DNA from 4 places in the Comamonas sp. 4034 genome. Region 4 is predicted to be linked to each of the others. Evidence: predicted binding sites of a transcription regulator. Region 4 holds the regulator's gene; each other region holds the start of a gene.
The links. The regulator LexA, encoded in region 4, represses DNA repair genes until DNA is damaged. The targets are predictions, from matches to a motif close to ACTGTATNNNNATACAGT.
Positions count from the first base shown of each region.

Region 1: ABIE32_RS06865 (VRR-NUC domain-containing protein) is a predicted target of LexA. The motif match lies at 4,848-4,865, and genes of this name have one in related genera.
Region 2: ABIE32_RS20980 (putative DNA modification/repair radical SAM protein) is a predicted target of LexA. The motif match lies at 3,347-3,364, and genes of this name have one in related genera.
Region 3: ABIE32_RS13755 (DNA topoisomerase IV subunit B) is a predicted target of LexA. The motif match lies at 5,019-5,036, and genes of this name have one in related genera.

Region 1 is NZ_JBNDIT010000005.1:11,133-18,405, reverse strand. It holds gene ABIE32_RS06875 (DUF2760 domain-containing protein) at 1-421, opposite strand, end outside; gene ABIE32_RS06870 (ATP-dependent DNA helicase) at 795-3,113, opposite strand; gene ABIE32_RS06865 (VRR-NUC domain-containing protein) at 3,110-4,834, opposite strand; gene ABIE32_RS06860 (hypothetical protein) at 5,353-5,862, shown strand; gene ABIE32_RS06855 (hypothetical protein) at 6,344-6,811, opposite strand; gene ABIE32_RS06850 (RHS repeat-associated core domain-containing protein) at 6,808-7,273, opposite strand, start outside.
Region 2 is NZ_JBNDIT010000034.1:4,408-11,680, reverse strand. It holds gene panS (ketopantoate/pantoate/pantothenate transporter PanS) at 66-1,019, shown strand; gene ABIE32_RS20985 (TIGR03915 family putative DNA repair protein) at 1,087-2,010, opposite strand; gene ABIE32_RS20980 (putative DNA modification/repair radical SAM protein) at 2,013-3,341, opposite strand; gene ABIE32_RS20975 (hypothetical protein) at 3,527-4,462, opposite strand; gene ABIE32_RS20970 (asparaginase) at 4,861-5,919, shown strand; gene ABIE32_RS20965 (aminotransferase class IV) at 6,017-6,943, opposite strand; gene ABIE32_RS20960 (tripartite tricarboxylate transporter substrate binding protein) at 7,118-7,273, opposite strand, start outside.
Region 3 is NZ_JBNDIT010000012.1:762-8,034, forward strand. It holds partial or broken gene ABIE32_RS13745 (IS5 family transposase) at 1-306, shown strand, start outside; gene parC (DNA topoisomerase IV subunit A) at 450-2,810, opposite strand; gene ABIE32_RS13755 (DNA topoisomerase IV subunit B) at 3,009-4,985, opposite strand; gene ABIE32_RS13760 (MFS transporter) at 5,184-6,410, shown strand; gene ABIE32_RS13765 (hypothetical protein) at 6,437-6,598, shown strand; gene ABIE32_RS13770 (class I SAM-dependent methyltransferase) at 6,663-7,220, shown strand.
Region 4 is NZ_JBNDIT010000010.1:148,127-155,399, reverse strand. It holds gene ABIE32_RS12935 (flavodoxin family protein) at 1-261, opposite strand, end outside; gene ABIE32_RS12930 (PaaI family thioesterase) at 388-813, shown strand; gene ABIE32_RS12925 (enoyl-CoA hydratase/isomerase family protein) at 887-1,675, opposite strand; gene ABIE32_RS12920 (Bug family tripartite tricarboxylate transporter substrate binding protein) at 1,716-2,639, opposite strand; gene ABIE32_RS12915 (crotonase/enoyl-CoA hydratase family protein) at 3,232-4,026, shown strand; gene ABIE32_RS12910 (hypothetical protein) at 4,332-4,868, opposite strand; gene lexA (transcriptional repressor LexA) at 4,997-5,725, opposite strand; gene ABIE32_RS12900 (asparaginase) at 5,841-6,839, shown strand; gene gloA2 (SMU1112c/YaeR family gloxylase I-like metalloprotein) at 6,851-7,273, shown strand, end outside.

The sequences.
Region 1 (7,273 bases), on a different contig from region 4:
GGCAGCCTTCGTGCACCACGCGGGCGGCAGCGCCAATCTCGGCATCGGTGTAGGGTGCGACCTCTTCCTGGATGAAGTCGACAAAGCGCGCCTCGCGCTGCATCAGGCCCAGCAGTTGCAGGGCTGCGGTGTCGGTCGGCACCTCGACGGTCTTCTCCACCAGCTTCTCGACCGGCACCTCGACGCGCTTTTCCACGGTCTTCTCGACGATTTTTTCCACGGGCACTTCCACGCGGACTTCGACGATCTTCTCGACAGGGACCTCAACGCGCACTTCTTGGGGCTGCACATCGGCAGCCAGGGCCTCACCGCCGCGCAGGCGGCTGACATCGCCCGCCAGACGGCCGTTGCCGAGAATGGCGAAGAAACTGCCGATCGCAATGGCGATACGGCTGAAAAAAGATGGGGGGGTGTTGTTCATGAAAGCACCAACATACGCCCGCACCGGGGCCCAGGCTGCGCAGAGCGCACCGGACCGCCAGGAACATCGGGCGGTTCAGAATCAGGCATGCAGGGCCACAGGGGCATCTGCAAAAGCGGTGATTTTACGGGTTGTGCCTATGCCCCCGCAGTACGCCCCAGCTCATGGCGCCTCTCGATCTGGCGATGGGCTGGTTGGCTTTGCCAAGGCCCCTGGCCCGCCATGCGCCAGTACGGTCGTCATACCGTCTTTGCAGGCTGCCACGCCGTTGCAGGCCATGGCACGGCAGCGCTGCGCCAGAATTTATACAAATCCGGCCCCCAACGCTTGGTGGATGCGCGCCAAGCCATCAAATAACATAGCAAAAAGCCTGCTAACGGCCCTCTACGTGCCACCAGGCTGGCAGCAAGGCACGCACCTGGGCGCGCCGGTAACGGTCGTCGATCAGCACCACCACACCCCGGTCCTGCTCGGTGCGGATCACCCGGCCTGCGGCCTGCACCACCTTGCGCAGGCCCGGATAGAAATAGGTGTAGTCATAGGCCCGGGCAGCGCCAAACCGCCCTGCCATGGCCTGCATCATGTGTTCGTTGATGGGGTTGACCTGCGGCAAGCCCAGGGTTGCCACAAAGGCGCCAATCAGGCGCTTGCCCGGCAAATCCACCCCTTCGGAAAACGCGCCGCCCAGCACGGCAAAGCCAATGCCCTGCCCGTCTTCCACAAAACGGCCCAGAAAGGCCGTGCGGCTGGCTTCGTCCATTGCCGCCGTCTGCTGCCACAGGGGCAGGTGGGGGTGTCGCTCCAGCATGCAGGCCGCCACGCGCTGCAGGTAGTCAAAGCTGCTGAAGAAGCACAGGTAGTTGCCCGGCAGGCGGGCGTACTGCGCTGCCACCAGATCGGCAATTGGCGCCAGCGACCGCTCGCGGTCCTTGAAACGGGTGGAGATATGGCCCGCCACCCGCACCTGCAGCTGCGCCGCATCAAATGGCGCAGGCACATCGACGCAACGCGAGGCCTGCGGCAGCCCCAGCAGATCCTGGTAGAACTGCGACGGGCTGAGCGTGCCCGAAAACAGCACCACGGCCTGCGCTGCCGCATAGCGGGGCGCCAGGTGCGGTGCAGGCACCACATTGCGAATGCACAGGGTGGACAGCGGCTTTCTGCGCCCTGCTGTGCGGGCCATGGCAGCCTGCCCGCTGGCATGCCGGCTCACATCAAACAGCGCATGGGGACCAAACTGCTCGGCCAGCGCCAGCCACTGCAGCGCTGCCAGGTAAAAATCCAGCACCGCGTCGCCCGGCAGCAGCGGGCTGTCGCCCTGGGCATCGGCAATCGCGCCCACCACGCGCTGCAGGGCGCCCAGCAAGCCTGCGGGCACGCTCTCGTGCACCTCGTAACCCTGCTCCTGCGCCTGGTTGATGGCGGCCCATTGGCGCTGCAGGCCATCGAGCGCCTTTTTGACCGCGCCCGCAGCCGATGCACGCGCGGCCACCAGCGCCCACTGCGGCAGCTCGGCGGTGTACATGCGGCGAGCGCGTTCGAGCAGGTTGTGCGCCTCGTCCACCAGCACGCCCACCTTCCACTGGTTGACTTGCGTCAACGCATACAGCATGGCCGCGCTGTCGAAAAAGTAGTTGTAATCGCCCACCACCACGTCGCTCCACCGCGCCAGCTCCTGCGTCAGATAGTAGGGACAGATCTGGTGCGCCAACGCCACCTGCCGTACCTGCGCAGGCTCCAACGCGCTGTGGTGGGCAAACGCCTGGGCGCGCGCATCCGCCAGCCGGTCGTAAAAACCACGGGCCAGCGGGCAGGAATCGCCATGGCAGGCCTTGTCCGGGTGCTCGCAGCTTTTGTCGCGCGCCTGCAAATCCACCACCCGCAGCTGCACGGCCTCGCCCTGGCTGCGCAGCTGTGCGTTGACTGTGGCGAGCGCCTGCAGCGCCAGCCCATGGCCGGTGCCCTTGGCCGTCAGAAAGAACAGCTTGTCCAGCCCCTGTGTGGCACAGGCCTTGAGCATGGGAAACACCGTGCCCAGCGTTTTGCCGATGCCTGTGGGGGCCTGCGCCATCAGGCAGGCGCCCGCCTCGCCGGTGCTGGCTGTGCGGTACACCGCCACCGACAGCTCGCGCTGCCCGGCGCGGAACTGCGCAAACGGAAACCGCAGCGTCGCCAGCGACGTATCGCGTGCGCTGCGGTGCGCCGCTTCGCTGCGCGCCCAGGCCAGAAAGCGCTGACAAAGCCCTTCAAAAAACTGCTGCAGCGGCGCGGCGTCCCAGGTTTCGGCCAACACTGCCTCCTGCTGCGTGCCGATGTTGAAATACACCAGCGCCACCCGTATCTGCGGCAAGCCACGCGCCTGGCACAGCAGGTGCGCATACACCTTGGCCTGCGCCCAGTGCAGCGCGCGGTGGTTGGCGGGTACCCGTTCCAGCTGGCCACGGTAGGTCTTGATTTCCTCCAGCTGCTGCGCATCCGGGTCAAACCCGTCGGCCCGGCCTCGCACCAGCAGATCCTCCCACTGGCCGGACAGGCTGATTTCCGCCTCGTACCCCTGGTTGCGCCGTGCGCGCACGATGCCGTGGCCTTCCGTGCCTTCGAGAGCCGTGGGCGCAGGGGTGAAGCGCAAGTCCAGATCGCCCGCGCGGGCCGTGAACTCGCACAACGCGCGCACGGCAACGGCGTAGCTCACGCAGTGCCTCCACCCGATGTGTCCACGCTGGGCTCGTCTGGCGCGTCCCGAGAGAGCGTCTCCCCATCGCGCCAGCGCACATGGCACACGCGCACCGCAATGCCATGCGCGGCGCAGTATTCCAGCCAGCGGATCTGGTTGTCCTGCAGCTTGTCGCCCGGGCCTTTCACCTCTACCAGCTCGTAGCGCTGCTCTGCGGGCCAGAAGCGCACCAGATCGGGAAAGCCGCTGCGGTTGCCCTTCACATTGCACAGCAGCCGCGCAAACAGCAGCTTCAGATGCGCCGCAGGAATGCAGGCCAGCGCCAGCGCCAGCAACTCGGGCGTCAGCGTGCCCCAGAACACAAAGGGCGACTGCGTGCCCGCCTTGGCGTCAAACCGCTGCAGAATCACCTCGCGCCAGCCATCGCCATCGAGCAGCGCCAGGCATTCATCAAACAGCGCTGCTCTGCGCGCTGCAAAATCAGGCGCGCCCAGGTCTGCCGGGCCGGTTTGGAAAGGGTGGAAAAACGCCCCCGGCAGCGGCGCAAAAATGGCTGGCCAGCACAGCAGGCCAAACAGCGAGTTGATGAGCGCGTTCTCCACATAGAACACCGGCGCCGCATCGCTCTGCCAGTGGTCACGCAGTGCGTATTCCACAGCTGTGGGCGGCCGTGGAGCCTCCAGCTCCACATCGATGCGCATCTGCGCCACCTCGGGCTGCAGATGGGCGCGGCGGCCAGGACGGGCCTCGCCCAGGCTGCGCAGCAGGCGCGGCAACATGCGCGCAATGCGCTGGCTTTCCTCGTCGCTCTCCGGCGCAGCCTGCGCCGTCCGCGCCAGAGCAAGCGCATCGCCAAAAAGCGCCTGCCGCTCCAGCACCCGAATGCGCCGGTGGCGCGCGCCCGGGTAGTTGCACCGCGCATACGCCTCGCTGGCAAGCGCCCAATCCTGTGCACGCTCACAGGCCTGGCCCACGCGCAGCAGCAGCTTGGCGCGGCGCCGCTCCAGCCAGGGGTTGCGCCAGCAGTCTTCGCCACGGCCATCGCCAATGGCCGCCAGCACTGCCGCCGCATCCCCGCTCTCGTCCAGCAACTGGCGCAGCTGCTGCAGGGCCAGATACCCATCCACGTCGGCACGCGATTGGAAGGCCCGCGACTGCGCATCGAACGCCACCGATTCGTATTGGAAGATGCCCAGATCGGCCAACACAAACTCCGACCAATCCTGGTGAAGATTGCCAAAGAACATCAGCCGCAGCCGCTCGGCCAGATCGCTGATCGCCACGCGCCATGCCGCATGCGGAGCAGCAGGAAACCATGCCGCGTAGGGCTTCGCCTCTGGTTCGGTTTGCTGCAAAATTTGAAGCATTTCGCGCTTATCCAGCGAGCGCTGCAGCCCAAAATCATTCAGTATCTGCAGCAACTCTGGCTTGGTATGCAGCACAAACAGCTCGTCCAGCGCCATGGAGGCATCCGCATCGATCCAGCCTTGCGCGAGCAACGGGCCTGCGGCCGCCCGAACATCGGGGATTTCCTCGTACACCAGCTTGTCTGCCCGAAACCACGGGCCCCGCCGCATCAGCATGCGCACCAGCAGCGCCTGCGACGGCTGCGGCAGCCCGGAAAAACCGGCCAGAAACGCCTGCTCACGCACATCCAGCAAATCCGCATAGCGCTCGCCAATCCAGTCGAGCGCACGCTGAAAGTTGTGCAGGTAGTAGAAACGGTGGGGCGGCAGCATTTGCGCAAATGATACTGTTTTTTCATACAGCACCATTTACTGCGGTCACTCCACCGTCACACGCAAGCAGGGATTCATGCGCGTGCATGGCGCCCTGGCTTTGCTGGGCGAAGCAAGCGGCTGCCCTATTGCGCCATACAAAACCGAACTACTTCAACTCAGAAGCACATAACGCAACACCCCTGGTTGACATGGCTGAGCCTGTGGCGAACACTCAAAAGAATAGACACCGTGGTTGAGCGTCGACTGTGCCCGCCGCACAAACATACCCGCTCGCCACACATGAAGAGCCGCTAACACAACCCAGCAAATTGTAGATTTACGGTTGAGACGAGGCGCCGGGCCGCGTCAGACGAAGCCGCAGGCAGTACAAACGTACGACAAGGCTAGTCGCCCCCGGCTAGGCGCCACCGGCTGGGCGCCACCGGCAAAGCAACGACGTATCAAGGGTGGTGTTAGCGGGTTTAAAGAATAGACAACGAAGGCAATGTATGTGGCTGAGGGACTATTGGGAAGAAGTGACTACAGAAGACTGGCAACCCACCAGCACCAAGGCATGCGTTGCCCTCACCGTGGCAGCGCTGTATGTGCTATGGCAGCATCTGTTTACTGAGGGTCGCTGGGTGTTCTTGCTGGACCACGCCAACCTCGCCATCCATGAAGCCGGGCATCCCATCGTGGGCATCTTTTCCAGCCATCTGGCCGTGTATGGCGGCACCCTTTTCCAACTGCTGTTTCCGCTCTTGTTTGTGCACCACTTTTGGCGACAGCGCCAAAGCCTGGGTTTTGCCGCTAGCTGGCTGTGGTTTGGCGCAAGTCTGTTGAATGTGGCTCGCTACATGAAAGATGCACGTGCACAGCTGCTACCACTAGTTGGTGGCGGTGATCATGACTGGACAGAGATTTTTAGCCGCTGGAATGTGCTTGGCAGCGATGTGCGAATAGCTGGATTTTTTGGCTTGGTGGGTACAAGCATTTGCTTGGCTGCCATGGCTTGGCTATGGATTAGGGGACGCGAAGCCAAGTAGTTTGAGTGATGTCTGTCCTTGTCGCTACCACTGAGCGGCCAGTTCAATGAACAGCTTCACACAGGGCGCCAATTACGGAATGCCCTTGTAAGCATCCTGTAATCGGCACTCCTTTTCTCTCACAAGACTAAGTCGCCATTTCAAAATCCATCTGAGCCAAGCTGGATTGAGCCAGCAGCGGCCCTGGCTCCACGAACAGCAATATCCCGTGCCCCACCCAACGCTTACACGCGAAGGCCTTTGTTGGTTTCTTGGTATTCGCCATTGATCCAATTGATGCGTGGCTCGCCTGCAGCGGCGACGGGGGCAAAGCCCAGTTCGGTGTTGGGAGCAAAGGCGCCGATGCCGGATATGCCTTGCGCTGAGGCCGGCAAAACACAGAAGAGTGCCGACTCCAGTGGGCTGATGCGCAATTATTGCGCGACACGTCGAGCCATTCATCATTTCCCCATAGAGCAACAAGATCCAGACCCAATCGCTTTCAATTTTGCTCATAAATCCATTTATTTTTTCTTAAAAAATCCACATCATTCATTGAATTAGAAAAATTTAAGCAAACATCTAGATTTTTACTAGCCAATTTTTTAATTTCATTAAAACTCATCCCTTCGGAGAAACCCATCTCCTCAAGAGCATTAAGAAATTCATTTTCATCTCCTCCACCATTTAAAAATGATTTAATATAGACAAAAGAAAAAATCATTTCATGCAGGCACTGAAACAACATCTCGTTTGAAGTCGAATTCAAATGCATTTCATTGAAAAGCTCTTCATTTAATTTATTTTCATTATAAAAACTAAAGTTCGCCAGTTCAATAACCCATTTTTTTGGAACCAATGACAACTCCAGCAACAGATCAGCCCAATTCTTCCATTCGGATTCACTTAAATATCTACTATTCAATCCAGAGTAGATGCAGGCAAAATATAAATCTCGATTTGTAATCACCTATAAACTCCTGGAAAAATATTACCTTCGCCATTTGGATTTTTCCCCGCACCCCCATTATTACCTGACCCATAGTTAAACTGATAGTGATGTGGATCAGGATGTATTGGCCTCGATGAGGGATGACTGGTATGATCTGTTCTTGCAATTAATCGACCATACTGATCATAGTGAGAAGTTTGCAAGTATTCTTGACCGTCAGAGCCTATTCTCATTTTTACAGAATCCCGCACCCCAGGTGCCACATCGTCGGAAGGTTTGATATTTTTCTTGTAGTAGCTCTCTGGAACAAACGGTTTATTATTATTGATAGGAGGATGTACCGTTTTTCGTGCTTTTTTTGCAAACTTCAAACCTGGAATTTTCGCCCAATTAAATGGATTAATGCATTCCTTGGCACAGTCACCTAAAGTCCTGGGGTCGCACTCACTTTTGATTGCTGCTAACAATGCATCAGTAGCT
Region 2 (7,273 bases), on a different contig from region 4:
TTACGCCTTGCTCTGCCGGGCGGTGCAGCGGCGCGGGGTGTTTTGCCTTTGGTCTGGATACTCTCGTGCTTGCCTTTTTGACCCGTCTTTTCCCCGTGTGGGCCGCCTTGATGGCTGTTGTTGCCTACGCAGCGCCGTCGGCATTTCTGGGCTTCAAACCCCATATCGCCCAATTGTTGATGCTAATCATGTTTGCCATGGGCGTGACCTTGCGGGTGAGCGATTTCACCCGCGTGCTGCAGCGGCCCGCACCGATTGCGGCGGGCCTGTTTCTGCACTACCTCATCATGCCGCTGGCCGCGTGGCTGATTGCCAAGTCCTTGCAGATGCCGCCCGAACTGACGGCCGGGATGGTGCTGGTGGGCAGCGTGGCAAGCGGCACTTCATCCAATGTGATGATTTTTCTCTCCAAGGGCGATGTGGCGCTGTCGGTCACCATCAGCGCGCTTTCTACCCTGGTGGGCATTGTGGCTACGCCCCTGCTCGCACGCCTTTATATTTCGGCATCGATCGATGTGCCGGTGAGCGCGCTGCTCATGGAGATTGCGCAGATTGTGCTGCTGCCCATTGGCCTGGGCCTGGTGCTCAACCATTTCTGGCATGCGCAGATCAAACGTGTCGAGCGTCTGTTGCCGCTGGTGTCGATGGTGGCCATTTTGCTGGTGCTCTCGACGGTGGTGGCACTCAGCCGCGACCGCATTGCCACCGTGGGTGGCGTGGTGGTTGCCGGGGTGATTGCACACAACCTGATCGGTTACCTGGGCGGCTACTGGGGCGGGCGCCTGCTGGGTTTTGACAAATCGGTGTGCCGCACGCTGGCCATCGAGGTGGGCATGCAGAATTCCGGCCTGGCAGCCAGCCTGGGGGCCAAGTTCTTCAGCCCCATGGCTGCGCTGCCGGGCGCCATTTTCTCGGTGTGGCACAACATTTCGGGCTCGCTCCTGGCGGGCTACTGGTCGAGCCGCCCCACCGGCACGGCCAATGACCATGTGCGGCGCGAAGACGTGGCCCTGCACTGATTGGCCCCGGAATTCTGTATAAGAAGTACTTCTGACGCACAGCTGATAAGCGCTATCCGCTATCAAATCAGGAATCTTCACCAGCGCCAGCAGCCTCGCCTTCACCTGGGTCATCGCCCATCGCGGCCAGCATGTGCCCCGTGCGGTTGCGGGCCGTGGCAACCAGGGCGCTGATCGCCTGGGTTTCGGGCAGGTTCTTCCAGTAGCGGCGCGGCATTTCACGCAGCATGGCCTGCTCCTTGAGGCGCGCGGGGTTGAAAGTGGATTGGTAGTAGGCAAGCCAGAGCGCCTCGCCCGCATCGGGCCCGGGCGCCTGGGCAGCCGTGGCGCCGGGCGCCCATTGCAGGGCGTGCAGATCCCACAGCACGCTGCAATCAGGGCTGAGAATGGCCCAGCGCATATTGGTAAAGCGCCGCATGAAAAAGCCCGAGGCTGCGCGCACGATGTGGTGCTCCGGCTCGAACCAGGCCACGTGCAGCGGCTCGCCGCTCGCATCCTGCGCGGGCCGAAAGCGCACAAATGCGTGCATTTTGTGGATTTCGCGCCCCACGGCATGGGCCAGGCGCTCCACATCGCGCCAGTCGGCATCCAGCGCGTCGCCTGCCAGTTGGGGCATGCGCTGCACGCGCCACAGCCAGCGGTAGCACAGCGCAAACCGCGCCGGGTTGCGGTGGCAGCAGGCATCGCGCAGCACGGCCAGTTGTGCCTTGCGGATATGCACGGGCCGACCAGGGGCTGGCACCAGGCGATCCAGTGCATCAGGTGTCAGCACCCGGTCTCGCGCAGAAGAGAGTTCGCCGTCGGCAAACAGGTCGCCTTCTGCAGCACGAGTGGCCAGCGTGTCGTTCCACCGCCAGTGAACGCCGTCAGGTGCAGCGCCCAGGGCCAGCAATGCCCGCGCCGCTTGCCGAAAGCCCGCAAAATCATCGGGCGCGTCCAGCAGCACGCTCAGCGCCTGCCCACTCTCTGCCCCATATGGCGCGGCCCGCATGCTCAGAACAGCGCCATCTGGCCCGCAGCGGCCAGGTGCATGCCGCTGTGCCTGCGCTGCACGGCGCCCTGCGCCATCTGCGCGATCAGCTGTTCGCGCAATTGGGCGCTCTCCAGCGCTCCGGGGCGGGGGTGGTAATCGGCCAATTCCACAAAGGCCAGCACCTTGGCGCTGGCCACATGCAGTTGCTGCAGATCGGCCAGGCGCAGGCTGCGCACGCTCCGCGCGGCCAGCAGGCGCTCCACGCTGCGTCCACCCAGGCCGGGCACGCGCAGCAGCCATTCCTTGGGCGCGCGGTTCAGGTTGATGGGGAAATGCTGGCGGTGCGCCAGCGCCCAGGCCAGCTTGGGGTCGATTTCCAGATCCAGCATGCCAGTGGCGCCGGGGGCGATGATCTCTTCGTGCGCAAAGCCATAAAAGCGCATCAGCCAATCCGCCTGGTACAGACGGTGCTCGCGGATCAGGGGCGGCGCCTGTAGCGGCAGGTCGGCTGACGCATCCGGTATGGGGCTGAACGCCGAGTAGTACACGCGGCGCAGCCGGTGGCCGGTGTAGAGCGCGCTGCTGGTGCGCAGTATGACGGCATCGCTTGCGTCATCGGCCCCCACGATCATCTGCGTGCTTTGCCCACCCGGCGCGTAGCGCGCAGGCCTGGCGCGGCGCACACGCTGCGCGCCGGGCAGCGACACGGGCTTTTGGGCGGCGTGCGCCTGGCCCTCCTGCCTTGCTTCGTCAATGTGCTTGGCGACATCGCCCATGGCCGATGCGATGCTGGAAGCGCTTTTTTCGGGTGCGAGCTGCTGAAGGCCTTGCGAAGTGGGCAACTCGATATTGATGCTCAGGCGGTCTGCATGGCGCCCGGCCAGCGCCAGCAATTGGGGGTCTGCGTCGGGAATGGTCTTGAGGTGGATGTAGCCGCGAAAATCATGGTCTTCTCGCAGGCTGCGTGCTACTTCCACCAGCTGCTCCATGGTGTAGTTGGATGACTGGATGATGCCGCTGGAAAGAAACAGCCCCTCGATGCAGTTGCGGCGGTAGAAATCCAGGGTGAGCGCCACCACTTCGGCCGCCGTGAACCGTGCCCGCTGCACATTGGAGCTTTTGCGGTTGATGCAGTAGCGGCAGTCGTAGATGCAGAAGTTGGTGAGCAGTATCTTGAGCAGCGACACGCAGCGGCCATCTGGCGTGTAGCTGTGGCAGATGCCCATGCCCTCTGCCGACCCCATGCCCTTGCCGCCCAGCGAGTCGCGCCCCTTGACGCCGCTGGATGCACAGCTGGCGTCGTACTTGGCAGCGTCTGCCAGAATGCGGAGCTTGGCGATGGTTTGCATAGAGCACTGTAAATAACAACAGTATTTTATCAAAACCCGGTTGCTACGCAGCAAAGCTGCCCGTGAATTGCCGAATATAGATAAATCAGTCTTCAGCGCTTTGCTGAATTGCGCCTATTGCTATCAAATTGATAGATAAATTGCCAATCCCGGGCCTCCCATCGCACCATCACGCACATCACCACTCAGGCCGCCAACTGGCGAATGCGCTGCTCCCGCCTGGATGGATCGCCAGCGCCATCGCCATTGCCAAATGGCCTGTCAAACCACTTTCTCTCGTCCAGCTGCCGCACGTCCATCAGATGCAGATCAGCCGCTGTTTCGGTGCGTGGCAGCAGTACCAGGGCCTCGGTGCCGCGCTGCCATACGGTGTTGGGCAGGTCCTGCATGTGGGCAGCGGAGTGCGGCTCTTGCAGCACGGGCGGGCCAAAACGCTGCTGCACATCGGCCAGCAAGGGGCCGATGGGGACGTCCTTGTATTCCACCGTGATGCTGTCCACCGCCCTGTCGCCCTGTGCGCGCAACTGCGGCTCGGTAAAGAACGGCGCCTCGCCCGCTCGCAAGGGACGGATGATGCCAGCGGGCATCTGCTCGGCTACGATGCTGAGCCTTTGATACGGTACGCCCAGTACATTGCCGTACAGGCCCCATGCGGCTTCTGCCAGCGCCTGGGCGTTTTCCACCGTCGCTACCTTGCCTGCGGGCCACGTGGCCAGCACCAGTGCCACGGCCCTGGCCCAATCGGGCTCGCCTGCCTTGGCGCGCGCCTGCAGTCTGGCAGCTGCAGAAGCGGCTGCTGGCGATGGCGCCTGAGGATCGGCTACGCCCAGTGCGGCCAGTGCCGCGAGCCACAGGCGGTCTCGCAACTGGCTGGCCTGCATGTCGAGGCCCCAGTCCGGCACCACGGCCAGCGCAGGCTGCGCCGTCAGTGCCAGCACCACCGGCAAACCCAGGCACAGAGGCGGCGCCCACTCGGTACCGTCGGCAGTCTTGCGTGGCAGGGTGAAAAATTGATCGCTGGCCAAGTCTGGCGCCAGGGCGCCACCGCCTTGCGCAGGAGTGCGCGACGCGGCGCCCTCGCCCTCTTTCTGGCAGGCTGCCAGCGCCGGCAACAGGAGCATGCAGCTGCTCCATGCCAGCCAGCGCCTGCGTGTCGATGGTTGTATTTGCATTGCCGCGCATTGTAGGGGCCGGTTAAGAGCCGCTAACACAACCCTTGATACGTTGTTGCTTCGCCGGGGGCGCCCAGCCTTGTGGTACGTCTGTACTGCCTGCGGCTTCGCCTAGCGCAGCTCGGCCTAGCGCGGCGCGGCCTGACGCGGCCCGGCACCTAGTCTCAACCGCAAATCTGCGATTTGCTGGGTTTTGCTAGCGGCTCTAAGCCTGCGCGACAGCATGCGCGGTGCGAAACCGCGCGCAGCACCCACAATGCTCCTGCCTGCGGCCCCATGCGCAAAGCACGCAATGTGCGCACCGTGTGCGGTGCATGCAGGCGATTCACCATACGAGGAGACTGCCCATGCCACGATTCCGCCTTTTTCTGCTGGCCGCCGCGCTGGCAAGCCAGATGCTCACCGCCCCCGCCTTTGCGCAGGACAAGCCCACTGTGCAGTTCATCGCCACAGGCGGCACGATTGCGATGAAGATCGACCCGGTGAAGAACGCGCCTGTTCCTGCGATTTCGGGTGACGACCTGCTCGCCACCGTACCTGACGTGGGCAAGTACGCGCAGATTCAGGTGAACAACCTCTCGAACGTGCCATCCGACTATATGGATCCGGCGCGCTGGGTGGAACTGACGGCCGCCGTGCAGGCAGCCCTTGCCAAGCCCGAGGTGGCGGGCGTCATCGTCTCGCACGGCACCGACACACTGGAGGAGACTGCCTTCTGGCTGGATGTGACCGTGCAGTCACCCAAGCCCATCGTGCTGATCGGCGCGCAGCGCAATGCTTCGGTGTCTGATTTTGATGGCCCGCGCAACCTGCTCAACGCCGTGCGCATTGCGGTCGACCCACAATCGCAGAACAAGGGCGCCATGCTGGCCATGAACAACCAGATCAACGCTGCCCGGTATGTGACCAAGACGCACACCGCGAATGTGGAGACTTTCCGCTCTGGCGAATACGGTTTTCTGGGCGAGGTCTACCCCGACCGCGTGGTCTACGGCAACGCGCCCGTGCGCCGCCAGCACATTGCCATTGCGGCGCAGACCATGCCCGAGGTGGAAATCTTCCCCATGTATGGCGGCGCCAACGGCGAAGCGTTGCGACAGGCGGTGGACCGGGGTGTCAAAGGCATCGTCATCGACGCGCTGGGCATGGGCAACATGAACGTGCCCATGCTGAATGCCGCCAAGTACGCCATGGGCAAGGGCGTGCCCGTGGTCGTCACCACCCGCGTGCACAACGGCCGCGTGATGCCCAGCTACGGCTTTGAAGGCGGCGGCAAGACCTCGTACGACGCAGGCGCCATCATGGCCGGTGACCTGAAGGCGCCCAAGGCGCGCATTCTGCTGATGCTGGCTCTGCAATCGGGCCTGAAGGAGCGCGCCCAGCTGCAGGCGCTGTTTGACAAATAAGCTGGCCCCGGTACACCCCGCCGCTGCCTGGTCCACGCCTGCTCGGGCTTAGACCTGAGCGGGCAAGAACCTGCGGGTTCGGCCTGCAGGGCCCATTTCAGTGGCTGTAATCCACCGGGTCGCGGTAGGCCGCCTCGTCATGCATGGCCCAGTAGGCGTCCTGCAGCCGCTGGGTGACGGGGCCAGGGCCAGGCAAACCGGTGAGCGCCACCCCGTCGATCTTGGAGATGGGCATGATGCCACCGGCCGTGGAGGTGATGAACACCTCGTCTGCCGTGCGAAGCGCCTCCTGCGTCACCGGCTGGGCATACGCGGTAATGCCCAGGCGCTGGCACAGCTCCAGCGCCGTCTGGCGCGATATGCCCATCAGAACGCCGCGCGCCGGAGTGCTCACCACCCCGTTCTTGACCATGAAGAGGTTGAAGCCGGGCCCTTCGGCAATGTGGCCCGCGCCATCCACCACGCAACTGGTGTCATGCCCGCCGTCGTAGGCATCGAACAGCGACTGCACCAGATCGAGCCAGTGGTAGTTCTTGACCGTGGGATCCACCGACTCGGGGGCAATGCGCACACGCTGGCTGATGTGCAGGTCCAGGCCCTGCTTCTGCTTTTCGGGGCTGGCAATCCATACGTACGGCAGGGCATACGCATAGAAGCGGTTTTCGGCCAGACGCGGATCTCGCACCCCCTTGGGCGCCACTCCGCGCGTACACACCATGCCCACATAGGCGCTTTGCAGGCCGGCGGCGCGCACGCAGCCGTGCAGGATGGCGCGCACCTGCGCCTTGTCGTACGGAATCTGCATGCGCAGCGCCTGCATGCTGGCAAAGAACCGGTCAATATGCGCATCCAGCCGAAAGAAAGCGCCCTGCCACACGCCCACCACGTCATAGGTCACATCCGAACGGGTAAAGCCCCAATCGAACAGCGAAACCTTGGCTTCGGACAGCGGTCCATAGGCACCGTCGGCAAAGGCGCAACCGCCGTCCAGGCTGGCGGCGTCAGGCGGGGTGGGAAGCGTCATGGCAGACCTCATGAAGTGAACACGGCAAACGCCCAGCTTAGGCCCGGCTGCATGGCATGGCTGTCGCCTTGGGTGCACCAGGGCCTGGGGGTGCAACCATGCTTGGGAAATATCAGAAAAGGTAGCTGGTACTAACTGCCGCGCGCGCCATACATTTTTATCTCAGAAGCATCACTACTCCGCCGTTGCACCCGACTGCTTGACGGCCTTGCCCCATTCCACCATCTCGCTCGCTACAAAGCGGTCCATCTCGGCAGGCGTGGTGGGCGTAGGTTCCGACCCACGGTCGCGGATGAACTTCTGCATATCGGCACTGCGCAGGATGGCCAC
Region 3 (7,273 bases), on a different contig from region 4:
CCGCTTTACCTGACCATCAAATGCTTGTTTGACTTGCCCCTGCGTCAGACATTGAGGCTGGCGTAGTCGCTGCACAAAATGGCTGGCCTGCCTTGGACTGCGTCCGGCTACAGCACGGTGTGCCGTAGGCAAAAGAGTCAGAATGCGCAGGCGCAGATGCACTACCGACCAAGCAGCCAGGGCCCGCACATGCTCGCTGACTCCACGGGCATCAAGTTCCTGGGCGAAGGCGAGTGAAAAACCAAGAGGCATGAAGCCGAACGCCGTCGCCAGTGGCGCAAGGTGCATCTGGGTATGAGCGGCAAGTAGCCGTGCTCAGCATTCTGGCATCCACCCTCCATCGATTCACCAAACTGGGGACGCCCCAGACAGTGGCTGAGGCATAACTGTGTCTGGAGTTTGGGGAGACTCAGCTTCAGACTGATTTATGCAACAAAGCTCCCCGTCGGTCACTCCACGCGGAACACCGCGTTCGGCTTGAAGCCCAGGTCGGCTGCCTTGCCCTTCTTGGCGCGGCTGGACTTGGCGTTGTTCAGGCTGCGGATCTCCAGCGTTTCCTCGCGCGCCTTGCCGCCACGGCCAATGCCCTCGATGCGAATGCTGCGCGTGTAGGCGGCGGCGCCCGCCAGGCGGTCATTGCCCTCCAGATCGATCAGCTTGAGGCCCTTGCCACCATTGGCCATCTGGTTCAGTTCGGTGATGTCGAACGTGAGGATGCGTCCGCCCGCCGAGGCGCAGACCACATGGGTGGCATCTGGCAGCTCGACGCTGCCATTGGTGCCCGACACGAGCGAGGGACGGCACAGCGTATCGCCGTCGGCCAGCGTGACAAAGGCCTTGCCGCCCTTCTGGCGCGAAACCATGTTCTCCACCTGCGCGGTAAAGCCGTAACCAGCGCTTGATGCCAGCAGCAGACTGGCGGGCAGCGGCCCGGCAAAGTAGTAGAGAATCTGCGTGCCTGCCTCCAGCTCCATCATCGTGGTCACCGGCTGGCCATCACCCCGCCCGCCCGGCAAGGCGGCCACCGGGATTGAGTAGACCCGACCGTTGCTGCCAAATACCAGCAACTGGTCGACCGTGCGACATTCAAAGGTGCCGTACAGGCTGTCGCCCGACTTGAAGCTGAAGCTGCCGGTCTCGTGGCCATGGCCGGTGCGCGCACGCACCCAGCCTTTTTCGGACACCACAACGGTGACGGGTTCATCCACCACCTTGACTTCAGCAACCGCCTTTTTCTCCTCCTGAATCAAGGTACGGCGCGCATCGGCAAACTGCTTGGCGTCGCTTTCGATTTCCTTGACCATCAGGCGCTTGAGCGAAGCGGGATTGGCCAGAATGTCTTCGAGCTTGCCCTGCTCTTCGCGCAACTCCTTGAGTTCCTGCTCGATCTTGATGGCTTCCAGCCGTGCCAGTTGGCGCAGACGGATTTCCAGGATGTCGTCGGCCTGGCGCTCCGTCAGGTCAAAGCGCGCCATCAGCGCGGCCTTGGGCTCATCGCTGGCGCGGATGATGGCAATCACCTCGTCGATGTTCAGCAGAACCAGCTGGCGACCTTCGAGGATGTGGATACGGTCCAGCACCTTGGTGAGACGGTGCTGCGAGCGGCGGGTGATGGTGATCTGGCGGAACTCGATCCACTCCTCCAGCATCTGGCGCAGCGATTTCTGCGTTGGCTTGCCGTCGATGCCGATCATCGTCAGGTTGATCGATGACGAGGTCTCCAGGCTGGTGTGTGCCAACAGGCAGGTGATCAATTCGGATTGTGGCGTCTTGCCGGTCTTGGGCTCGAACACCAGACGCACCGCCGCGTCCTTGCTCGACTCGTCGCGCACACCATCGAGCACCGACAGCACCGTGGCCTTGAGCTGGGTCTGGTCCTGCGTCAGCGCTTTCTTGCCGGTCTTGACCTTGGGGTTGGTCAGGTCCTCGATCTCTTCGAGCACCTTCTGCGAAGAGACACCGGGCGGCAGCTCGTTCACCACCAGTTGCCACTGGCCACGCGCCAGCTCTTCAATCGTCCAGCGCGCGCGCACCTTGATGGAACCACGGCCGGTGCGGTAGGCATCGGCAATATCCTTGTCGCTGCTGATGATCTGACCGCCACCCGGGTAATCGGGGCCAGGAACGATGGCGTGCAGATCGGCGTCCGTCATCGCGGGCTTCTTGATCAGCGCCACGCAGGCATCGGCCACTTCACGCAGGTTGTGGCTGGGGATTTCGGTTGCCAAGCCCACGGCAATGCCGCTGGCGCCATTCAACAGCGCAAAGGGCAGGCGTGCAGGCAACTGGGCAGGCTCTTCTTCCTTGCCGTCGTAATTGGGCACGAAGTCGACGGTGCCCATGTCGATCTCGTCGAGCAGCAAGGTGGTGATCTTGGCCAGCCGCGCTTCGGTGTAACGCATGGCTGCTGCGCCATCGCCGTCACGGCTACCGAAGTTGCCCTGTCCATCGACCAACGGGTAGCGCTGAGAAAAATCCTGCGCCATGCGTACCATGGCGTCGTAGATGGCCGAGTCGCCATGCGGGTGGTACTTGCCCATGGTGTCACCCACCACGCGCGCGCTCTTGGCGGGAGCAGCGCCATGCGCCGCATTGGCCCCCGAAAATCCCAGACCCATGCGCGCCATGGTGTACAGGATGCGGCGCTGCACGGGCTTCTGGCCGTCGCACACATCGGGCAGCGCACGGCCCTTGACGACCGAGAGCGCGTACTCCAGATAGGCACGCTGGGCGTAGTTGCCCAGATCAAGACTGCCGCCGTCATCCGGCGGTGTGTTGGACAACAGGTCCAAACCGGTTTGTTCACTCATATTTTGATAGCTTTCTGCGCTTGATAGACGGGCGTCAGCAATGGTTTTATCTATTGATGCGGCGCCATTTGGTGCTAGAGCGGTGGTGGTTGACTTATTCCGTATCTCCACCATTCGAATACACGAAGGCGAAGCGAAGGCAGTGCTGTAGCACGACGAGCGAAGCCGACAAAGTCATCGGATGGTTGAGGAATGGAATCAGACGTCGATCTCCACATCGTTGCCGTGAATCTCCATCAGATCGCGCCGCGCGGCGGCTTCGCCCTTGCCCATCAGCTGGCCCATCACCTGCTGCGTCTGCTGCAGGTCGGAGTGCGTCAGCATTATTGGCTGCAGGCGGCGGGTGTCGGGGTTGAGAGTGGTATCCCACAATTGCTCGGCATTCATCTCGCCCAGGCCCTTGAAACGGCTGACCTTGCACTTCTCGCGCGCAACACCGTCCTTGGCGGCCTTGTCGAAGATGCCCTTGAGTTCAGCCTCATCAAGCGCATACAGTTTGGCCGCCGGTTTTTTGCCACGCGCTGGAATGTCCACGCGAAAGAGCGGTGGCCGCGCCACGCAGACATGGCCTGCATCGATGAGCTTGGGGAAGTGCTTGAAGAACAGCGTCAGCAGCAGCACCTGGATGTGCGAACCATCCACATCCGCATCCGAGAGAATGCAGATCTTGCCGTAGCGCAGGCCGCTCAAGTCAACCTCGTCATTGGGGCCGTGGGGATCCACGCCAATGGCAACGGCAATGTCATGCACTTCGGTGTTCTTGAACAACAGGTCGCGGTCCACTTCCCAGGTGTTGAGCACCTTGCCGCGCAGTGGCAGCACGGCCTGGGTTTCCTTGTCACGGCCCATTTTGGCGCTGCCGCCCGCCGAATCCCCCTCGACCAGGAAGACTTCGTTGTAGGCGATGTCACGGCTTTCGCAATCGGTCAGCTTGCCGGGCAGCACGGCCACGCCACTGCCCTTGCGTTTTTCGACCTTCTGACCCGCACGCTGGCGGGTCTGCGCGGCCTTGATGGCGATTTCTGCGAGTTTCTTGCCATATTCCACGTTTTCGTGCAGCCACAGCTCCAGAGCAGGCCGCACCATGCCCGAGACCAGGCGCACGGCATCGCGCGAGTTGAGGCGCTCCTTGATCTGGCCCTGGAACTGCGGATCCAGCACCTTGGCCGACAGCACATAATTGGCGCGGGCAAACACGTCCTCAGGCATCAGCTTGACGCCCTTGGGCAGCAGCGAATGCAGCTCGATGAAGCTCTTGACCGCCTGGAACAGACCGTCGCGCAGGCCGCTTTCGTGCGTACCGCCCGCACTGGTGGGAATCAGGTTGACATAGCTCTCGCGCACCGGCTGGCCTTCTTCGGTAAAGGCCACGCACCACGAGGCGCCCTCGCCTTCGGCGAAGTTGTCATCGTGTTTGCCAGCAAAGCCCTCGCCTTCGAATACCGGAATGACCGGGTCCACAGGCAGGGTCTGCAGCAGGTAGTCCTTGAGGCCGCCCTTGTACAGCCAGGTCTGCGTGTCGCGGGTCTTGTCGTTGGTGAGCTGCACGCTCACGCCTGGCATCAGCACGGCCTTGCTGCGCAGCAGGTGCACCAGTTCGCCCATGGGCAGGTTGCTGGATTCGAAATACTTGGCATCCGGCCAGACGCGAACGGTTGTGCCCTGCTTGCGGTCGCCGCTGGTGAGCGCGCGCACCTTCAGCGGCTCGACCACATCCCCCCCGGCAAACGCCATGGTGGCGGCAGAGCCTTCGCGATGCACCGTCACCTCCAGGCGTGTGGCCAATGCATTGGTGACCGAAACACCCACACCGTGCAGGCCGCCCGAGAAGCTGTAGGCGCCCCCCTGGCCCTTGTCGAACTTGCCGCCGGCATGCAGGCGGGTGAAGACCAGCTCGACCACGGGCGCGTGCTCTTCCGGGTGCAGGCCGAACGGAATGCCGCGACCATCGTCTTCCACGCTAATGGAAGCGTCGGTGTGCAGGTAGACGCGGATCTTCTTGCCGAACCCGGCCAGGGCCTCGTCGGCCGCGTTGTCGATCACCTCCTGAATGATGTGCAGCGGGTTGTCGGTGCGGGTATACATGCCCGGACGCTGCTTGACCGGCTCCAGTCCCTTGAGGACGCGTATCGAGCCTTCTCCGTATTCACTGGTAGACGTGTTTTTGCTTGCCATAACTTTCCATTCTAGCGGCTGCCATTGTAGATAGCTGTATGAATAAACAGGTAGAAGTTGTTAACGATTGGCTCCAGAGCGTGCAAAAACCTTCCTGGACTCCCAAATGGGCCTGAAACATGGCCGGTCAATATACGGGTGACAGCTGGTTTGCTGCGTTGCAGTAACAATTCTGTTATTACGAGACAGCCTAAGCATATGCAACACAACAACGCACAACATTTGTCCATCGCCCGCGTCCTGCTGTGCGGCGGAGCCGTGGTCACCTTGTCGATGGGCATTCGTCACGGTTTTGGCCTGTGGCTGCAACCCATCACGCAGGAGATGGGCTGGACACGCGAGTCCTTCGCCTTTGCGCTGGCCGTGCAGAACCTCAGCTGGGGCTTGATCGGCATCTTCACCGGCATGCTGGCAGACCGTTTTGGCGCCACCAAGGTGCTGGTGGCAGGCGCCTTGCTGTACGCGCTGGGCCTGGCAGGCATGGCCTGGGCACCCAATACCGTGCTGTTTGCACTGACGGCCGGCCTGCTAATCGGCATGGCGCAGACCGGAACGACCTATGCGGTGATCTACGGTGTGATTGGCCGGCAGATACCGCCAGAGAGACGCTCCTGGGCCATGGGCGTGGCTGCTGCCGCAGGCTCGTTCGGCCAGTTCTTCATGGTGCCGGTCGAAGGCCAGTTGATCGCCAGCCTGGGCTGGCACAACGCGCTGGTGGTGTGCGCACTGCTGGTGCTGGTCATCGTGCCGCTGGCCTTTGCCCTGCGCGAGCCCAATTTCCATGCCATCAAGAAGGCTTCGGCCAACGGCCACCAACAAACCATTGCACAGGCGGTGGCAGAGGCCTTCAAGAATCCGAGCTTTCTGCTGCTGACTGCTGGCTACTTCGTCTGCGGCTTCCAGGTCATGTTCATCGGCGTGCACATGCCCAGCTACCTGAAGGATTTTGGCCTGCCCGCGCACGTGGCCAGCTATTCCCTGGCGTTGATCGGGCTCTTCAACATCTTTGGTACCTATCTCGCAGGATCGCTGGGCCAACGCATGGCCAAGCGCTACCTGCTCTCGGGCATCTACTTCATCCGCGCCGTGGCCATCATCATCTTTCTGCTGGTGCCGCTGTCGCCCTGGTCGGTGTATGCGTTTGCGGCGGTGATGGGCTTTTTGTGGCTGTCGACGGTGCCGCTCACCAATGGCGTGATCGCCCAGGTGTTTGGCGTGCAGCACCTGTCCATGCTGTCGGGATTTGTGTTCTTCAGCCACCAGATCGGCAGCTTCCTGGGCATCTGGCTCGGTGGTTACCTGTACGACCACACGGGCAGCTATGACGCAGTGTGGTACGTGGCCATTGCGCTGGGCATCTTCGCGGGCCTCGTGAATCTGCCCGTCAAGGAAAGCCCCGTACAACGCAGCACAGCCATTGCTTAAATGCCGCTGGGCGTACACTCGGCACCATGACCACCCCATCCGCCACCCCGCTCGCACCGCGCCGCCGCCTGTGGCTGCGAGCAGGCGGCTGGGCGCTGGCTGCGGTGGTGCTGGCTGCCGTATTCATGCTGTACACGCAGCCCGAATTCATGGTGCGAATGGCCGACCATGTGTGGGCCTGCTTCTAGTAGCTTGAAAAACGGCATTGTGCGCCCGGCCACTATGCGCAACAAGCTCCATTTTTAATAGCAAATGCACTCTGGCAGCCTTCCCTCCGCCTGGATTACCCGCTTTGCACCACTGGTTCCGCGGAACGGAACGGCGCTTGATGTGGCCTGCGGCACTGGTCGCCATGCGCGCCACATGCAGTCACTGGGCCTGCAGGTGACTGGCCTGGACCGCGACGCTGCAGCCATTGATGGGTTGCGCGGTGACACCCAAGGTGAATGGATCGTTGCCGATATCGAAAACGCCCCCTGGCCGCTGCCCCATCAGCAGTTTGACGCCGTGGTGGTGACGAACTACCTGTGGCGGCCGCTGTGGCCGCACATTCTGGACAGCGTGGCCGCTGGCGGCCTGCTGCTGTACGAGACCTTTGCCGCAGACAACGAAGCCTTTGGCAAGCCTTCGCGGGCCGACTTCCTGCTTCAGCCTGGTGAACTGCTGCAAGTGTGTGCGGGCTGGCATATCGTGGCTTTTGAACAGGGGCTCCTCACCGCCCCGGATCGCGTGGTTCAGCGCATTGCCGCACGCAAGCCGGGCGCTGATGGTGATGACGAGACGCCCTCGTCGCTTGTATACCCTGCCTGATGCGCAGCATTTCTTGCCAGCGCTTTGCATAACTTTGCGCAGCTGCGTGTGCC
Region 4 (7,273 bases):
GCCATTGATGCGATCGAGCACCGGGTAGTAACAGCGGTCAAAGAAATCCTTCATCATGCCGCTCATCGCTGCCAGATTCTCCGGCGTGGCAAACACATAGGCATTGGCGGCCAGCACATCGGAGGGCTGGGTGGCCTGCGCGTGCAGCAGGCGCACATCCACGCCGCCTTCTGCCAGAGCACCGTCGCACGCGGCCTGCGCCATCTGAAGCGTGCCCTGGGTGAGGGTGTGGTAGACGATGAGCAATTGAGGAGCAGCCATGGCGCAAGCATAGCGGCAAAGCTGGCGCCGGCATGGCCCGTGCCTTGTCATGTGCACGACGCGGTGTTGCCGTCTGCGTGGTAGCGCATGGTAGATTGGCCCTCTCATTCCTTCGGACCGACTTCCATGAGCGAAATGTTTGACCGCGTTGCCGCCAGTTTTCATGCCCAGGGGCTGATGCACACCCTGGGGGCCAGTCTTCGGCAGGTGAGCGATGGGGAGGTGCAGATTGCGTTGCCCTATAGCAAGGCCCTGTCGCAGCAGCACGGTTTCTTGCATGCGGGTGCGGTGACCAGTGTGGTTGACAGCGCCGCTGGCTACGCGGCACTTACCAAGGCGCCTGCGGGGTACGAGGTGGTCACCGCCGAATTCAAGATCAATCTGCTGCGCCCGGCCATTGGCGAGCACTTTGTGGCGGTGGGCAAGGTGCAGAACGCTGGCAAGCTGCTGACCGTGTGCACCGGCGAATTGCTCGCCTACACCGCAGACATCGACGCCGCACCCAAGGTGGTGGCGCTGATGCAGGCAACCATCGTGAACGTCAAATACTGAGCTCGATAGAAAAAAGGCTGCTGGCGCTTATCTGTCAAACGCCAGTAGCTATTGTTTTCATAGTGATTGAGGCTCAGTCCTGCCACTGGTACAGCGGGGGCTGTTTGCTGACAAAGCGCTGGATGGCCTCCTGGTGAAAGGCGCTTTCGCGGCACAGCGTCTGGGCCAGCGCCTCCTGCTGGAACACCTCGGCGCGCTGGCTCTCAAAGGCATGGTTCATCACGCGCTTGGTGTAGCCAATGGCTTCGGTAGGTGCACTGGCAAAGCGCTCCGCAAAGGCAATGGCATCGGCCAGCACATCCTCGCTCGTCACCCGGTAGGCCATGCCCAGTTGTCGCGCCTCTTCGGCACCCACCACGCGGGCGGTAAAGGCCAGTTCCTTGGCGGTCTGCAAGCCCACCAGGCGCGGCAGCAGGTGCATGGCGCCCAGGTCCGGCACGAAACCGATCTTGGCAAATACGCAGCAGAACTTGGCGCTGGGCGCAGCCAGCACGAAATCGCCTGCCAGGGCCAGCGACAGGCCCGCACCAAAGGCGCTGCCCTGCACGGCGGTGATGACCGGTTTTTCCAGATCGAGCAGCTCGTCAAACCAGCGGTGCAGGCCCAGCATGCGGTTGCGGCTGTCAAACACATCCTGCTTGCCTGCCACCGTGGCCTGCATGCTCTTGATATCGCCACCTGCGCAGAAATGGCCGCCCGCGCCGGTCAACACCACGGCCTTGATGGCGCGGTCGTCACGGATCTGGGGTATGAGGCGGGTGAACTCCTCGCGCATGCTCTGGTCGAGTGCATTGCGGGCTTCGGGGCGGTTCATGGTCAGCACGGCGGTACTGCCGTGCATGGTGAGGGTCAAGGATGTCATGGCGTGGCTTGGAGAGAAAAAACGGCTGTGGTGTGCAGGCTCATTCCGCCTTGATGTCGAGGCGCTTAGCAACGGGAATCCAGCGCTCGCGCTCGGCGGTGATGAACTGGCCCCATTCTGTGGCGCTTCCGGCAATCGGCTGGGCACCTATGCGACGCAGCTTCTCCTGCACATCGGGCTTGGCCAGCGACTGGTTGACAGCTTGGTTCATCCGGTCGATGGCGGCCTGCGGTGTGCCCTGGCGTGCCACCAGGCCGAACCAGGCACTTGCCTCGGTACCCGCAAAGCCCAGCTCGGCCAGTGTGGGCACATTCGGTATCTGCGGAAACCGCTGGTTATCCAGCACCGCCAGCGGCACAATGCGGCCGCTGATGGCCTGCTGCATCGACGAGGGCAGGGCGTCGAACATGATGTCCACATTGCCGCCCATCATGCTGGTGATGGCCGGGGCGCTGCCCGCAAACGGCACATGCGTTACCTTGAAGCCCATGCGGTCGCTAGCAAATTCGCCTGCCAGATGGGTGATGTTGCCGCTGCTGGCCGATCCCATGGTGAGCGTCTTTCCCTCTTTTTGCGCCTGCTGGGCCCTGGCGATCAACCCCTTGGCGTCTTGCACACCCAGATCCTTGCGGGTGACGAGCAACAGCGGCGCCTTGCCCAGGCCCGCCACGGGTACAAAATCCTTGGCCGGGTCGTAGCTCATCTTGGCGTAGATGGCGCTGTTGATGACGAGCGGGGCGTTCGAGCCGACGAAAAACGTCTGGCCATCGGCGGGGGCTCGCAGCACGGTTTCTGCAGCAATCATGCCGGCAGCGCCGCCTTTGTTCTCGATGACGATGGGCTGGCCGCTTGCCTGCCCCGCGTCGTGGGCCACAATGCGGGAAATCTGGTCGGCTGCGCCGCCTGCTGGGTAGGGCACCACCCATCGCAGCGGAGCGTCGGCGGCCTGGCTGTGCAGCGCCATTGTGGCAGTGGCTGCGCCTGCCGCAAGGCAGAAAGCACGGTGCAGAAAGTGACGCCGTGAACGGCTACGGAAATGGTTTTGGGGCACAGTGGTTGTCTCCTGTTTGCCATGAATCAAGTAGCGATGGCAGTGGTCTGCTCTGTAGGATGTAAGAACGTGTTTACGATCTCCTCGCGCCGCGACAGTGGGCTTGCGGGATGGGCTGCTAGGCGCAATACCGCAGCAATGGCCCCGCTATTGCGAGGATTTGCAACAACGCAGACCGCCCCTAGCCGGGCGCCCCTAACCGGGCGTCCCCAAGCCCACTGTCCCTCTGGGTTGGAATGAAATCGGGCGATTTCTGCGCGCTGACCCTTGCTTGCACCCCGGTGCAAGCTGCGGCCCATCGCTTCGAACTCATCCCGATTGCACTCCAACGCGGCTGCGTAGAGATCGTAAACACGTTCTAAGGGCAGCAACGGCTGCTGCACCTGCAATCACACTAGGTCGTTTTGTCAGTCGCGTCCAATATCAAATTGCTCTCAGCTGATATGTGCTGCAACAGTGGCTTTGCCCGTATGCTTGCTGGCAAACGATGCATGAGGAGCAAGCCATGAGCGCATTCTTGAAGTACGAACAATCCGGCCATGTGGTCACCCTGACCATGTGCCAGCCCGAGCGTCGCAATCCGTTGACTGGCAACACGGCGGTGGAGGAATTTCTCGCCGCCATCGAGAAGATCCGGGCCGACAGCACGGTGCGTGCCGTGATCCTGACGGGCGAGGGCCCGGCGTTCTCGTCTGGTGGTGATATCAAGACCATGCAGGAGCAGTCGTTTGGCGACGTGGACGGCATGCGCATCCGCGAGGACTACCGCCAGGGCATCCAGCGCCTGCCGCTGGCGCTGTTCAATCTGGAGGTACCGACGATTGCCGCCGTGAACGGCCCTGCTGTGGGCGCGGGCCTTGATCTGACCTGCATGTGCGACCTGCGTGTGGCGTCGGACAAGGCCAAGTTTGCCGAGAGCTTTGTGAAGGTGGGCATCATTCCGGGCGACGGTGGCGCCTGGCTGCTGCCGCGCGTGATCGGCATGTCGCGTGCAGCCGAGTTGTCGCTGACCGGCCGCATGATCGACGCTGCTACCGCGCTGCAATGGGGACTGGTGTCACAGGTGGTACCGCATGACGAATTGATGCAGGCCGCCCGTGCGCTGGCCGAAGAGATTGCAGCCAACCCGCCGCAGGTCACCCGCATGACGAAAAAGCTCATGCGCGAAGGCATGCACCAAAGCCTGGCATCCATTCTGGAGCTATCTGCAGCCTACCAGGCGCTGGCCCACCAGACCGCAGATCACCGCGAAGCGGTCAGCGCCTTTCTGGAAAAGCGCAAGCCGGATTTCAAGGGTTGAAGCAGCCTGCCAACCATACAGACATAAAAAAGAACAGATGGCCGCGCAATGCGGCCATCTGTTCTTGGACACCCTCTGGTTGAGCAAGCCTGGAGACCGAGGCAAACGGTCAGAGGCCCGTAGACCTTGGCACCGAAGCGGGTAACGCAGCAATTGCGATACCCGCCTGGGAGGAAAGCGCAGCACGGATGAGAATCGAGAGCGCGGCGCCTGCGTCTCTTGGTGCCAACCTGCCCAGCCTGTCATGGACGGTTGTAGACGATGGCAGGTAGCGAAAGGTGGCTGCCGGTAGCGCTTGAGGCTTCTCAGCAGTGCTGACGCTCCAGCCGTTCCAGTCGCTCCAATTCTGCGCAGATATCAGCCATCGAGCCGGTCATCGCCCAGCGCATGCCACGCTCGCGCTGCAGGCTGGCAGGCTTGGCCCAGTAGCGTTTGATGGAGGCATCATTGGCGGCCTGGGCGCTGCAGCGTTGCACCGACAGAAAGATATCGCTGGCGGCCACTGCAGTTGTCTGGGTGCGGCGACGGCTGGCGGGTTTGCGCGGCAGGCGGATACGGTCAATAGGGCGATCAACAGGGCCTTGCACCGGAGCGACAGGTTTGTCGTCCGGGGCGTCCAGCAGGCTCATCTGTCCCGTGGTGCTGCGCTGGGCGGCAGACGATGCAGACAGAAAGCAGTGCACCTGGGCTGCATGCTGGCCATCATTGGCTGCACCACGGTGGGCCTTGCGACCACGGCGCACTGGCAGAGTGGACAGGGTGCGGCTGACCATGTGGAAGATGGGCGAGCCAGCGACGAGAGAAAAGGGCGCGAGGGCGCGCAATGCTGCAGCGACGAGCATAGGAACTCCTTGTGTACGGGAACGACAGCAGGATTGCTCATGGCAGACGCCGGCCTCAGGGCAGTGAGATGGTTCCCACGGCGCCCGCTACCTGAAGCTGGGTCACATTTTTACGGCAGACGTGCTGTCTACATCAGCATCGTGTTGCGTATCAAGCCAACGGCGATGCCTTCAATCTCGAAGGGCTCGCCGGGCTGCACGACGATGGGCAGGTAGTCGGGGTTTTCAGCCAGCAGCTCGATCCCGTCCTTGGTGCGCTGCAGGCGCTTGACGGTGACATCGTCTCCCAGCCGGGCCACGATGATCTGGCCGTTTCGCGCTTCGCGTGTGGATTTGACAGCGAGCAGGTCGCCATCCATGATGCCCGCATCACGCATGGACATGCCGCGCACCTTGAGCAGGTAATCGGGCTGTTGTTGGAACAGGCTGCCTTCCACGCTGTAGGTCTGGTCGACATGCTCCTGCGCCAGAATGGGCGAGCCTGCCGAAACCCGGCCAATCAGGGGCAGCGACAGTGGCGCCAACTCCTGCACGATACGGCCCACACTCGCTGCCATGCTGGAAACCCCTGCGGAGAGGCCGGCCAGCGGCGAAGAAAACCGCGTGCCGCGCGCCGCATTGATGGAGCGCACCGTGTCATTATTGAGGCGGATGCCGCGCGAGGTACCGCTGACCAGTTCGATCACTCCCTTGCGGGCCAAGGCCTTCAAATGGTCTTCTGCCGAGTTGGCGGATTTGAAGCCCAGTTTGCTGGCGATTTCGGCACGGGTAGGGGGAGCACCGGTGCGCGAGATGGCAGTCTGGATCAGGTCCAGAATTTCTTGTTGGCGCGCGGTCAGTTTGGGGTGGTCTCGCATAAGATCTCCGTGTGATCTGTGGTGCCAGGTGCACTGCCAGTGGGCTGTGCATTCAAACACCTGTACATCAATCCAGTACCTGTATTTTTAACCAGTTTTTTCGGAGAGGCAAGCCTTGCAGCAAAAAATTTTGATCCTGGGCACTGGCGGAACCATTGCAGGTATGGCGGAAGATGCCGAGCACCCTGGTAAATACCGTGCGGCGCAGCTCTCCATCGGGGCCTTGGCGGCAGCGATCCCTGGCATTGAAAAGGCTGCTGGTGGCAGCCTGGATGCGCAGCAGCTTGCGCAAATCGATAGCAAGGACATGGACGACACGGTATGGCTGGCGCTGTTGCATGCATGCGACAAGGCACTGAACGACGATGCCGTGGCAGGCATCGTCATCACCCATGGTACGGACACGCTGGAGGAAACCGCATGGTTTCTGCACAGTTGTCTGGGGCGCCTGCCCAAGCCTGTGGTGCTGACATGCGCCATGCGACCGGCCAATGCCCTGATGCCGGACGGCCCCCAAAACCTCAAGGATGCCGTGCTTGCCGCAGCCGCACGCACTGCCGCCGGTGCGCCCTTGCTGACAGAGGTGGTTGCCATCACGGGTGGCGGCGAGTTGCACAGCGCCCAATGGCTGCAAAAAGCGCATCCTCACCGGTTGATGGCCTTCTCATCAGGTGAGCAGGGGGCTATCGGCTGGGTGGGGAGTGAGGGGGTGCGCCTGCGCGACGGCCAGGTGCCCGGCGGCTTGACGACTGCCAGGGCATCTCTCGCTGTGCCCAGCTTGCCTGCGCCAGAGGCCTGGCCTTGGGTAGAAATCATCACCAGCCACGCAGGCGCGCGAGCTGCTGCTGTGGATGCCCTGCTGGCGCAGGGTGTACAGGGCCTGGTGGTGGCAACCACCGGGGACGGCACGGTGCACGAAGCGTTGCAACCAGCCCTGGCGCGTGCCCGCAGCCAGGGCGTGCCCGTGTGGCTCAGCAGCCGCTGCAGTGAAGGCGTGATCAGCGGCGGCAGGCTGCCGGTGCATGCCGACCTGGGGGCAGAGCTTGCCGTGGCACTCAACCCTTACAAAGCACGCGTCAGCCTGCAACTGGCCTTGCTGGGCGCTTTGCGTTGATGAGGATTGCTATGAAAAAAGAAGCTGTTGGCGCTTGTTCCTTGGGCGCTGCAAGCCAATTTTCAGTAAATAACAGCAATCCTCTGGGGGCCAGCGGCCTGCACCATGTGGCCCTGATTGCATCGGACTATGCCCGCTCCAAGGCGTTCTATACCCATACCCTGGGTTGCACGGTGATTGCCGAGGAATACCGCGCTGCCCGTGATTCCTGGAAGCTGGATCTTGCCGTGCCCGGCGGCGGGCAACTGGAGCTTTTCTCGTTCCCATCGCCGCCACCGCGCGTGTCCCGGCCCGAGGCCTGCGGCCTGCGCCACCTCGCCATTGCCGTGCAGGCGGTGGAGGCTGCGCACACTTATCTGGTTTCGCAAGGTGTGATGTGCGAAGAGATTCGTCTGGACGAGGTGACAGGCAAGCGGTTTTTCTTTTTCAGCGAT